Regions from separate parts of the Bacillus sp. ISL-46 genome, predicted to be linked through region 2. Evidence: riboswitches for the same ligand, from Rfam matches in the RefSeq annotation. Region 2 holds a riboswitch; the other holds the start of a gene.
What was found. Region 2 has a riboswitch for glycine ahead of J7E67_RS09040 (amino acid permease). Riboswitches for the same ligand answer to the same signal wherever they lie in the genome.
Positions count from the first base shown of each region.

Region 1: it holds a riboswitch for glycine, as region 2 does, so the genes downstream of both, J7E67_RS13640 (amino acid permease) here and J7E67_RS09040 (amino acid permease) in region 2, are expected to answer to the same signal.

Region 1 is NZ_JAGGQR010000021.1:50,236-55,651, forward strand. It holds gene J7E67_RS13630 (serine dehydratase beta chain) at 1-116, opposite strand, end outside; gene glyA (serine hydroxymethyltransferase) at 132-1,382, opposite strand; glycine riboswitch at 1,624-1,726, opposite strand; gene J7E67_RS13640 (amino acid permease) at 1,839-3,245, opposite strand; glycine riboswitch at 3,523-3,622, opposite strand; gene J7E67_RS31840 (glycoside hydrolase family 3 C-terminal domain-containing protein) at 3,782-4,288, opposite strand; gene J7E67_RS13650 (response regulator transcription factor) at 4,411-5,178, opposite strand; gene J7E67_RS13655 (sensor histidine kinase) at 5,175-5,416, opposite strand, start outside.
Region 2 is NZ_JAGGQR010000014.1:200,211-205,626, forward strand. It holds gene J7E67_RS09025 (MerR family transcriptional regulator) at 1-336, opposite strand, end outside; partial or broken gene J7E67_RS09030 (cell division protein FtsZ) at 498-644, shown strand; gene J7E67_RS09035 (DUF2935 domain-containing protein) at 724-1,536, shown strand; glycine riboswitch at 2,052-2,132, shown strand; gene J7E67_RS09040 (amino acid permease) at 2,297-3,661, shown strand; gene J7E67_RS09045 (MFS transporter) at 3,896-5,113, shown strand; gene J7E67_RS09050 (hypothetical protein) at 5,347-5,416, shown strand, end outside.

The DNA of each region.
Region 1 (5,416 bases), on a different contig from region 2:
CAATCTCCTAACAGTTCATAAATAAATTTCCCGATAGATACGACACCTGCTGTATGAGAACTCGACGGTCCCACCATAATCGGGCCAATAATGTCAAAACAACTCTGAAATTCCATCCTCATACCCCTTTCTTATACTGTGATTGCCTGTTGAAATAACGGATAGACGCCACAAATTGCTTTGGTTGTTTCTTTTGCTTTCTCAAGTACGACTTTGTCCCCTTTGCTCTTCAAAACAGCTGCGATAACTTTCCCGATTTTCACCATATCATCCTGTTTCATACCTCGTGTCGTTAAAGCCGCTGTTCCCATGCGAATACCGCTCGTAACAAACGGCTTTTCTGGATCAAATGGAATCGTATTTTTATTTACAGTAATGCCCGCTTCTTCTAATAATTTTTCTGCTTCTTTTCCAGTTAAATTCCACGGACGTAAATCTAAAAGGACGATATGATTATCCGTTCCACCAGAAACAAGGGCTGCACCTTCATTTTTTAATGTTTTGCCTAGTGTGTCGGCATTTAGAATGATTTGTTTCGCATATTCCTTAAAGCTTGGCTGCAATGCTTCATTGAATGCAACCGCCTTAGCTGCAATAATATGCATTAACGGGCCGCCTTGAATCCCTGGGAACACCGATTTATTAATGGCTTTTATCATCTCTTCATCATTTGTTAAAATAATGCCGCCGCGCGGTCCTCGGAGCGTCTTATGCGTAGTGCTCGTTACAACATCTGCGTATGGAACCGGCGATGGATGAAGACCAGCTGCAACAAGTCCCGCAATATGCGCCATATCTACCATGAATTTTGCGCCAACTTGATCAGCAATTTGTCTAAACCGTGCAAAATCAATCGTTCTAGTGTAAGCACTTGTACCTGCAATGATCAATTTCGGTTTTTCTTTATTCGCGATCGCTTCCAGTTCATCATAATCAATCAATTGAGTATCTTCTCTCACACCATAGGAGACTACCTCAAACCATTTTCCTGAAACACTAACAGGACTTCCGTGCGTTAAGTGTCCGCCATGTGAGAGGTTCATCCCCATCACTTTATCACCAGGTTGAAGCAGAGCGAAAAATACAGCAAAATTTGCTTGTGCACCTGAGTGAGGCTGAACATTGGCATATTTAGCACCAAACAGCTGAGTTAGGCGGTCAATCGCTATTTGTTCTGCCACATCGACAAATTCACATCCGCCATAGTAACGCTTCCCTGGATAGCCTTCTGCATATTTATTCGTCATCACACTTCCCATTGCTTCTAAAACATCTTGGCTTACGAAGTTTTCAGATGCGATCAACTCCAATGTTTGATGCTGACGATGCTGCTCTTTCCGAATTGCTTCAAAAATAGTTGAATCATTTTGTTGTAAACTCATCCCGTTTCCCCCTTGATTCGTTGTTTTAGCTACCTCTATCTGTGTTTAACCTCGGATTTTATCTGTTCATTCTCAAGATAAAATCTGAAGCGAAACATACTTTTTTGCACGCAAAAAAGGACAGAAAAGGGTAGCACATGGCTTACTTCTACCCTTCTCTGTCCTTTTACCTGAGAGTTTAAGTTCGATTAAGAACCTTCCCCTTTGGTGGCAAATACTTTATCTGCGCTCTCCAGAGTTGCGTCCAATTGTGGTTCCATCTACCTGAGAGATTTGTTCCAAGGGTCTTTTTGGAACTTGCTCCTTCGGTGGCGTGTAAACTTGCACTCTCCCACAACCATCTTCCGCTTATTTATTTTTATTATTTTCAGAATAATAGTAAATGCAATCTAAGTCAAGCTTTTTTGAAAGCGGAAACATTATTTATTAATAAAAGTTATTTTTTTGGGTTGCCACTTAATTTTCTGCTACTTTTTGTTGATTCTCCTGATCCGCATAATTCTCCCGATCCGCATAATCCGCCTTCTTTATCAACATCTTATAAATCGCAATCAGCATGATAAACCAGACAGGTGTTACGAATAAGGCAACACGAGTGTCTTCCGCAAGTGCAAGTACGACAAGCACGAACGCTAGGAAGGCAAGGATTAAGTAATTGGAAAATGGATAAAGCGGCAATTTAAATTTGTTCACTTTCGCTAGATCTGGTCTGGTTTTGCGGTATTTCAAATGACTGACGACAGTAATACCCCAAATAAAGATGAAACATACTGTAGAAATACTTGTAATCAGCGTAAATACTCCTTCTGGCATTACATAGTTCAACACAATGGCAATTAAAATAACAACAGTGGAAAAGAACAATGCATTGGAAGGTACCTGACGAGAAGTAAGTTTTGCAAATGGTACAGGTGCATTTTTATCTCTGGCAAGTGAGTATACCATCCGGCTTGTACTGAAAATGGCGCTGTTACATGCCGATGCTGCAGATGTTAGAACGACAAAATTGACGATACCAGCAGCTGCAGCGATACCAACCGCCACGAATACTTGAACGAATGGGCTTTTCGCTGGATTGATGGCGTTCCACGGATAAATACTCATAATGACAATAAGGGCGCCAATGTAGAAAATTAATACCCGAATAGGAATATTATTGATTGCTTTTGGGATAACTTTTTCCGGGTCTTCTGTTTCACCAGCAGTAAGTCCTACAAGTTCAATGCCAACAAACGCAAACACCACCATCTGGAATGAGAGAATAAAGCCATTTATGCCATTTGGGAACATGCCGCCGTGACTCCATAGATTCGTGAAACTGGATGCGCCTGAATTTGTGGAAAAGCCTTTAATAATCATGAAAATCCCGATAACAATTAATGCAAGAATCGCAATAACTTTAATTAATGCGAACCAGAATTCCATTTCGCCAAAAAGCTTTACGGTTGCAAGGTTCATGATTAGCAAAACGACTAGTGCAATTAATCCTGGCATCCATTGTGGTACATTTGGAAACCAAAACTGAGTATAGAGACCAACTGCTGTTAAATCGGCCATAGCGATTGAAATCCAGCAAAACCAGTAGGTCCAGCCAGTAATAAATGCTGCCATATTACCTAAATAGTCTCTAACAAAGTCAACAAAAGAATGATATTTCAAATTGGATAAAAGCAGTTCTCCAAGTGCACGCATGATTAAAAAGCAAATGACACCTGTAATCAAGTAAGCAAATAAAATCGATGGACCTGCTAAATGAATAGATCTACCTGCTCCAAGAAATAATCCTGTTCCGATAGCCCCGCCAATAGCGATAAGTTGAACGTGCCTGTTTTTTAAACCTCTCGACAATGTTTGTTCCTGCATATGAATTCCCTCTTTCTACTTTTTGAGAATGTTTAATATTTTATTAGTCAATTCGGCAGAAATAAGCGCTTACATTTTTCTGAAAATTATACTCAACAGGACAATCATGATGTGCACTCTCCAATTATTAGTTTTGTGTTTACCTCCTCCTTTTTTTGTTTATTACTATTTTTCTCCACAAAAAAAGGACAGAGAAAAATAGGCGTTCCCCATTTTCCTCTGTCCTTTTACCTGAGAGTATAACTCCTTTGGTGGCACATGGCGCTCTCCAGAGACGCGTCCTATTGTGGTCCTTTTACCTGAGAGATTGAGCCCAATTTTTGGGACTTGCTCCTTCGGTGCTAAACAATGCGTTTAGTCTCTCCCACAATACTCATCCGCAATTATGAATATAATTAAATCCTAGTCTATTCAAGGAATGATGTCAAATGAATTTTCTGAATTTAATTAATTATTATAATTTTATAGAAATACAGAAACCATTGTTAACAGACACTTTTCCATTACAATTTAATGTATTCATGTGCCTTCAACTCCTATTTATATGTTAATCCAAAATCAAATCCGTAAGAATCCCCATTTTTATTTTTATAGACATAGGAAGGATCCTCTACATAGCCTGGAATATCTCCAACCTCGTTGTCTACCGCTTCTTTGTTAGCAGGTATGGTGAATGGAAGTTTCCCTGTCGGATTGTATTTTCCACGAATAACGTCTACGATTGCCTCAGCCTTTACGCCAAACGTGCTGATTACCGCTCCAGCATGGGGCTCAATTTGATCAATCAACCACGGGTTAGTGAAGTTAATCGCAGTAATCGTCGGAACTTTTTTCTGAATCTCAATAATTCTATCAACATTAGTAATTCCTGTTTCAGGGCCTATGGTTATCCGTGGATTATTATCCCAATTCGATTGAACAGGTCGGACCCAAACAAACGCATGAGTCGCTTCCTCAAGTTTATAATTTAGAAGGTAAACAATAATAGAGAATATTTTTAGGTGAATTTGTGTTTTTTTAAGATTTATAAAATTCAGATATATATACCCATAGCCAAAGTCCTAGCTTTAGACCATATAAGAACGCAAAATTGATATAAATTAAGCGCAAACTTAAATCAATCAAAAAAAAGAAGCCAAAAACTAGATTCTTGGCTCGTCGACCTTTATGGAGTTTTTTCCGGTACCTTTTCAAGCGCTGATTTTCGAAACTCTGATGGTGAAAAGCCTGTAAGCCTCTTAAAGTTGTTACTAAAATAGGCTAAATCCGAGTATCCCACTCTCTCAGCAATCTCAGATAATCGTAAGGTTGTATTCAGTAACAAACGTTTGCTTTCCTCAATTCGCAGCTCGGTAATATAATCGACAAACTTCTTGTTCAGCTGTTGTTTGAATAATTGACTAAGATAACTAGGATTCATATGGACAGACTCTGCCGCATCTTTCAGTGTAATTTGGTCTAATGCTGTTTTTTCTAAATACTGCAAAACCTTTTCAATCGTTGAGGAAGGAAGATTTTCATCCTCATTTTTTGGAGTATTCCTTTTTGTCTCTTCTTTTGATTTCATTTCCAGCCACTTTTCAAGACAATCTTTTAACTCGGTTTCCTCTACTGGTTTTAGAAGGTAATCGGTTACACCGGTTCGAATCGCTTGTTGAACAAATTGAAACTCGTCATGAACACTGATCACAATGACATCCTGTTTCTTCTTTAAATGACTCAATTCTTTTACTAACGAAAGCCCGTCCATTATAGGCATTCGAATATCCGTTAACACTAGGTCTGCATCATTATGCTTAATCCAGTCGAGTGCTTCTAACCCGTTTTCACATTCGTGGACCACTTGCAAAGGAAGCTTCAACTTGTTTATCGTCCACTTAAGAGCTGTTCGAACCCATCTCTCATCATCAACCAACAAGATATTTTTCTTCATTCTCTCTCCTCCTCCACATGATGATCTAGTATGGGTAAATGGATCAATACCTCAGTCCCTGAGCCCTGTTCACTTTGAATGGTTATTCCATACTCGGGTCCAAACAAATAATGAATTCTTTGATGAACATTTACGATTCCTATATTTTTCCCATCACTAGTGGCCGTTTTTAAGTCCATTCTTTTCTTGATTTCTTCTAAAATATGATCCTTTATTCCTTCACCAGTATCGGAAATGC
Region 2 (5,416 bases):
ATCCAATAGCTCTTTAGTGTTAGTATTTTGCTCAATATCCCCCTCATTAGTTGTCTGTAACGGCACCACTTCCGTAAAGGTTACCGTTTTATATTCTACAGAGTTCCATGTCATCACTGCCTCGGCTGAACGTTCCATCGTCATACCCTCTTGCTTACTGAATTCGATTAATTTGCGGAGAGTGATAACATCTTTATCTATATAGGTTCTATGTCCTCTATTATTACGCTGAACTTGATACCCATGTCCTTCTAAGAGAATGGCATACTTCCGTAATGTACTACCATCAATTCCAAGCAATTCCTGTACGTCACTAGGTGAATATATTATCGTCATAACACTACACCTCCAATTTAACACTTCTATAAAACGCTGAGAATTCCTTTTTTTATTAGAATTTTTTCTGAATGAAGTATAGGTAATGCACTATATGGAAGGATACGGCTATAAAAGTAAGGATGTCAGACATCATTCAGTGAGAATGAGAGTCGAAAATTAATTTAAGTCTTTTTGAAGTACAGGAAGCAGCCGATATAGTTGCTTCTGCTTCTCATGAGGAATTAAATATGATCTTTGGTTCGGTCATTAACGAAAACTTAGATGAAGAAATTATCGTAACTGTCTTTGCCACTGGATTCACTGAGCATGTCATTGGTCATAAGAAGCAAATAAGAAGAATAAACATCAAAATAGTGTGGGGATTTCTTACTGGGAGGAATAAACATGAACGATGTCTTTGCGAGAACAGCAAAATTTGAACACCGTTTTTGGCTCCAAATATTAGGTGATCATTCGAGGCTTATTTTCGAAGCTCTTGCACCCGTTCAAAAAGAGGAAATTGAGAAGGCATCATCTTTTATTCGAGTTTTTGACAAACTTCTGGAGCGTGCAAATTCCTCAGATTTAGTGCCATTAACAATTGAAGCTGAAACAGAGGTTATAAGATTACGGGAATTTAAATTGGACTTATTAAGAAAACATCTGATAGGGAAAATAAAAATTCACCTTTCGCCAACCTTTATTAATCATATGGTCAATGAATTAGAGGAATACTTAAGAATTTTAATACACCTAAAAGCAGGGGAAGCTCCTCCTGTTTACCATGAACTACATCATCATCTTTTATGGTTATTAGATGCTGCGGGTCATTCAGAGGCAATTTCCTCTAATTTAGATAGTGTTGAAAAGAAACTCATTGAGAAAAGTAATACATTTAGGAAGAACTTTGAAGATTTTTACCTGAAATCAGTTGAACTAGCAGGATATTTAAGAACTAATTTGACCTCGTTCCCTGCTTTGTTAAAAATGAATTCAGACAGCCAGTTAGAAATAAAATTATTTCAAAATTTTCTACATGAAATAGAAGAACTCAGACTAAGTAAGCAAGCATTAGGAACATTCGCCCCCCTAATGGCGGATCATATGTACCGTGAAGAATGTTATTATCTTATGAAATTAGCAGAATCGGCAAATCTTGACTCACCCAATTGTGATCCTGCTAAACCTCGACTTAAGGAATATTTTAATGAGAAATAAAAGGGAAACACAACCACAACCAATGATCGGTCAAGCATGGACTGGTAGACATGTGATCTTGCTTCACTGTACAAACAATAATCAATTAATAAATCTTTATAAAAGTTTCCATGCTCCGTTTGAGCCTCCACGTCAAAATTGTGCAGAAACTTTGTCGCAATTACTGAGTATCGGATATCGTGTTATGGCGATTACGCCCATATCAGCAAATCATATTCAATATTTTTTGGTACTAGGAGATTAAAGATGCAGAATCCACGAATGCGATAAAAATGAACCCAATCCTTTGCAGTGGGTTCATTTTTTGTTTCTCCATTAATCTAGATTCTCCGAAATTAATTATTGACAAAGTGATTGAATACTACTAAAATTAGAAATTATTTAACAATAATTTAGTTTGTGAGATAAGAAGTAATAATGCATAACTTTTTTTAGCGGGGGATTTTGAACCATTTGTTCTTCTACATAAATTAAATACTAAGCAAGCTATGATTGCTATGGATCAAACTATAGCAGGAGCAGCTTCTGGAGAGACCGCAGGAAATCTGCGGCGCCGAAGGGTTCACAATCTCAGGCAAAAGGACAGAAGAGTACGAGTTTTATTTGTTATTCTGACAAAAGAGTAATGGATATTATTTGTTATTCTTATGACCGAAGAGATTGGAGAAATTCCAATCTCTTTTTTCATGGAGTTTAACCATTTGTTCATATCTTCACAAAGTGAACAAAGGAAATTATTACTAATGAGGGGGCAAATGAAGTGGTACAACAAGAATTAAAACGAGATTTAAAAAATCGGCACGTACAACTGATTGCGATTGGAGGTACGATTGGTACAGGTTTATTCCTAGGTTCAGGAAAAGCCATTCAGTTAGCAGGTCCATCTATCATTATTGCATACTTAATCGTGGGTATCGCATGTTTTTTTGTAATGAGGGCATTAGGAGAGCTTCTTTTATCAAATAAGGGCTATCAATCATTTACGGACTTCGCCGAGGATTATATTGGACCGTGGGCTGGTTATGTAACTGGATGGACGTATTGGTTTTGTTGGATTATGACAGCAATGGCTGATATTATTGCTGTTGGTGTATATGTACAATATTGGTTCGATATCCCACAATGGATGCCTGCTATAGTCTGTTTAATTCTATTATTGGGACTAAATTTATTAACAGTAAAGCTATTTGGAGAATTAGAGTTTTGGTTTGCTTTAATTAAAGTGATCACCATTCTTGCTTTAATCATCATAGGGGTCATTTTGTTAATTATTGGATTTCAAACAGATTCAGGAACGGTTACAGTAAAAAATCTATGGAGCCATGGTGGTCTTTTCCCAAATGGAATATCAGGTTTCTTACTTTCTTTTCAAATGGTTGTATTTGCATTTGTAGGTGTTGAATTAGTAGGTGTATCAGCAGCCGAAACATCCAATCCACAAAAAAATATCCCATCTGCAATAAATAAAATACCTTTAAGAATACTGTTTTTCTATGTGGGAGCCCTTATTATCCTTTTATGCATCAATCCATGGACGCAACTGAATGCAGGAAACAGTCCTTTTGTAAAAACGTTTAGTTTAGTTGGTATTCCGATTGCTGCAGGAATTATTAATTTTGTCGTCTTAACATCAGCTGCGTCTGCCTGTAACAGTGGATTGTTTTCAACGAGCCGCATATTATTTAATTTAAGTAATCATCAACAGGGACCAGCGAATTTTGCTAAATTAAATAAAAATCATGTACCGAGTAACGCATTATTTATATCTGCACTTGTTCTTTCCGTCGGAGCTCTTTTAAGTAAGCTGATTCCAGAACAAGCCTTTGGTATCGTGACAACGATTAGTGCGATTTGTTTTATTTGGGTTTGGAGCATTATCTTAATTTGTCATCTGCGATATAAGAAATCACGCCCCGATTTACATGAAAAGTCGATTTTTAAAGCACCGTTTACACCATTTATTAATTATCTTGTTCTCACGTTATTTGCATTTATTCTCATTATTATGCTATTTGCAGAATCAACTCGTGTCGCTTTATTAATGACACCATTATGGTTCATTCTTTTATTCATAGTGTATTCATTTAAAAGGACAAAGGGAAAAAATATTAGAATATCTGCGTAAAGTAGAATTCTTGCAATATAATAAAAATATTGTCACATGATATGTATCGTGTTACTATTAGATGAAATTAAATTCCTTTAATTTGGTCCAGAGAGGCCAAAAAGGCAAAAGTAAACTTCATTATACTAATTATGTATATGAATGCCCTTTTGTCCTTTGGATGAAAGGGCATTTTATTTTTGCCCATTATCTTTTAATCAAAGTCCTGTGAGGCTTGAAAGGAGAACGACAAAAATGGATTATCGTAAAAAAACAGTAGTTGCATCAGTAGCAGGTTTAACATTAGAGGGCATGGATATCATGTTTATCTCCTTTGCGATGTCGATGATTATTGCAGAGTTTCATATTGACATGGTTGCTGGAGGTCTTATTTCTTCGATTACCAATTTAGGTATGCTCGCTGGAGGAATCATTTTCGGTATCTTAGCAGATAAATTTGGGAGAGTTAAAATATTTACCTATACGATTCTACTATTTGCTATCGGAACGGCGTTAACTGGTTTAGCCGTAAATATTGGACAAGTATACATCTTTAGGTTTATTGCCGGCTTAGGCGCAGGTGGGGAATACGGAATTGGTATGGCGCTTGTGGCTGAAGCATGGCCAAAGAATAAACAAGGACGCGCTTCTTCTTATGTTAGCATCGGTGCACAATACGGTGTGATTCTGGCTGCTCTTCTTAGTGCCATGATCCTGCCTGCTGGGGGATGGAGAGGATTGTTTTTCATCGGATTGGTTCCGGTTATATTCGCCTTTATCGTCCGAAAAAAATTAGACGAATCACCCGTGTGGCTTGCATCACAAAAGAAAAAACAACTTGTGCCAAAGCAAGGGAATTTAAAGCAATTGTTTGCTACTCCAAGAACTTCAGTTACGACGATTGCTTTAGCTATTATGGCAACGGTCCAAATTGCAGGTTATAATGGCTTGATGATTTGGCTGCCATCCATGCTTCAACAATCCCAGGGATTATCAGTTTCAAACTCGGCTCTTTGGACGATTAGTACAGCTGCGGGAATGATTGCAGGTATGTTAACTTTTGGACAGTTTATGGATCGACTTGGAATGAAGCGGTCATTCGGAATCTTCTTATTCGCTTCCGCAATCGCAGTCTTTTTATACTCCTTTGCGTCAGGAAGTGCGGGTCTTTTAATCGGCGGTGCGATTGTAGGATTCTTCTCGAATGGAATGTTTGCTGGTTACGGTGCATTAATAAGCAATTACTATCCAGTAGAAATTCGCAGTACAGCAACCAATACTATCTTTAACTTCGGTAGAGCATTAGGGGGATTATCTCCTATTTTAGTAGGATATATCCTGCAGCATGCTAATGTTACGATTGCAATGGGATATCTTGCTGTACTCTACTGTATCTCCTTTATAGCAATGGTTAGTTTGAAAAAAAGAAAAGATAATCAAGATCAAAACATTACTTTATCTAAAGCAGTGTGAATTGACTCTTATAGCATCTTCATAAAATAATAAAATCTAAACTAAATTGAGGCTGCAAATCAAATTGGATTTGTGCCTCTTTTTTATGGAGATTGTTCGCTAATTTTTCCTGATTCTTTAATTCTAAGGCCTCTTTTTCGTGATAAATAGTATTGTTGGTGTCATTATAACGTCCCCAAACATACACTCTTCTTAAAGATGGGTTGGAAATTAGACGTTGAGGAGAGGACAAATTGAACTTCGAGATGCAAAAAGCGAATATGTTGGCTGAAAATATCAAGGGTTTTATAAAATATGTTCAGA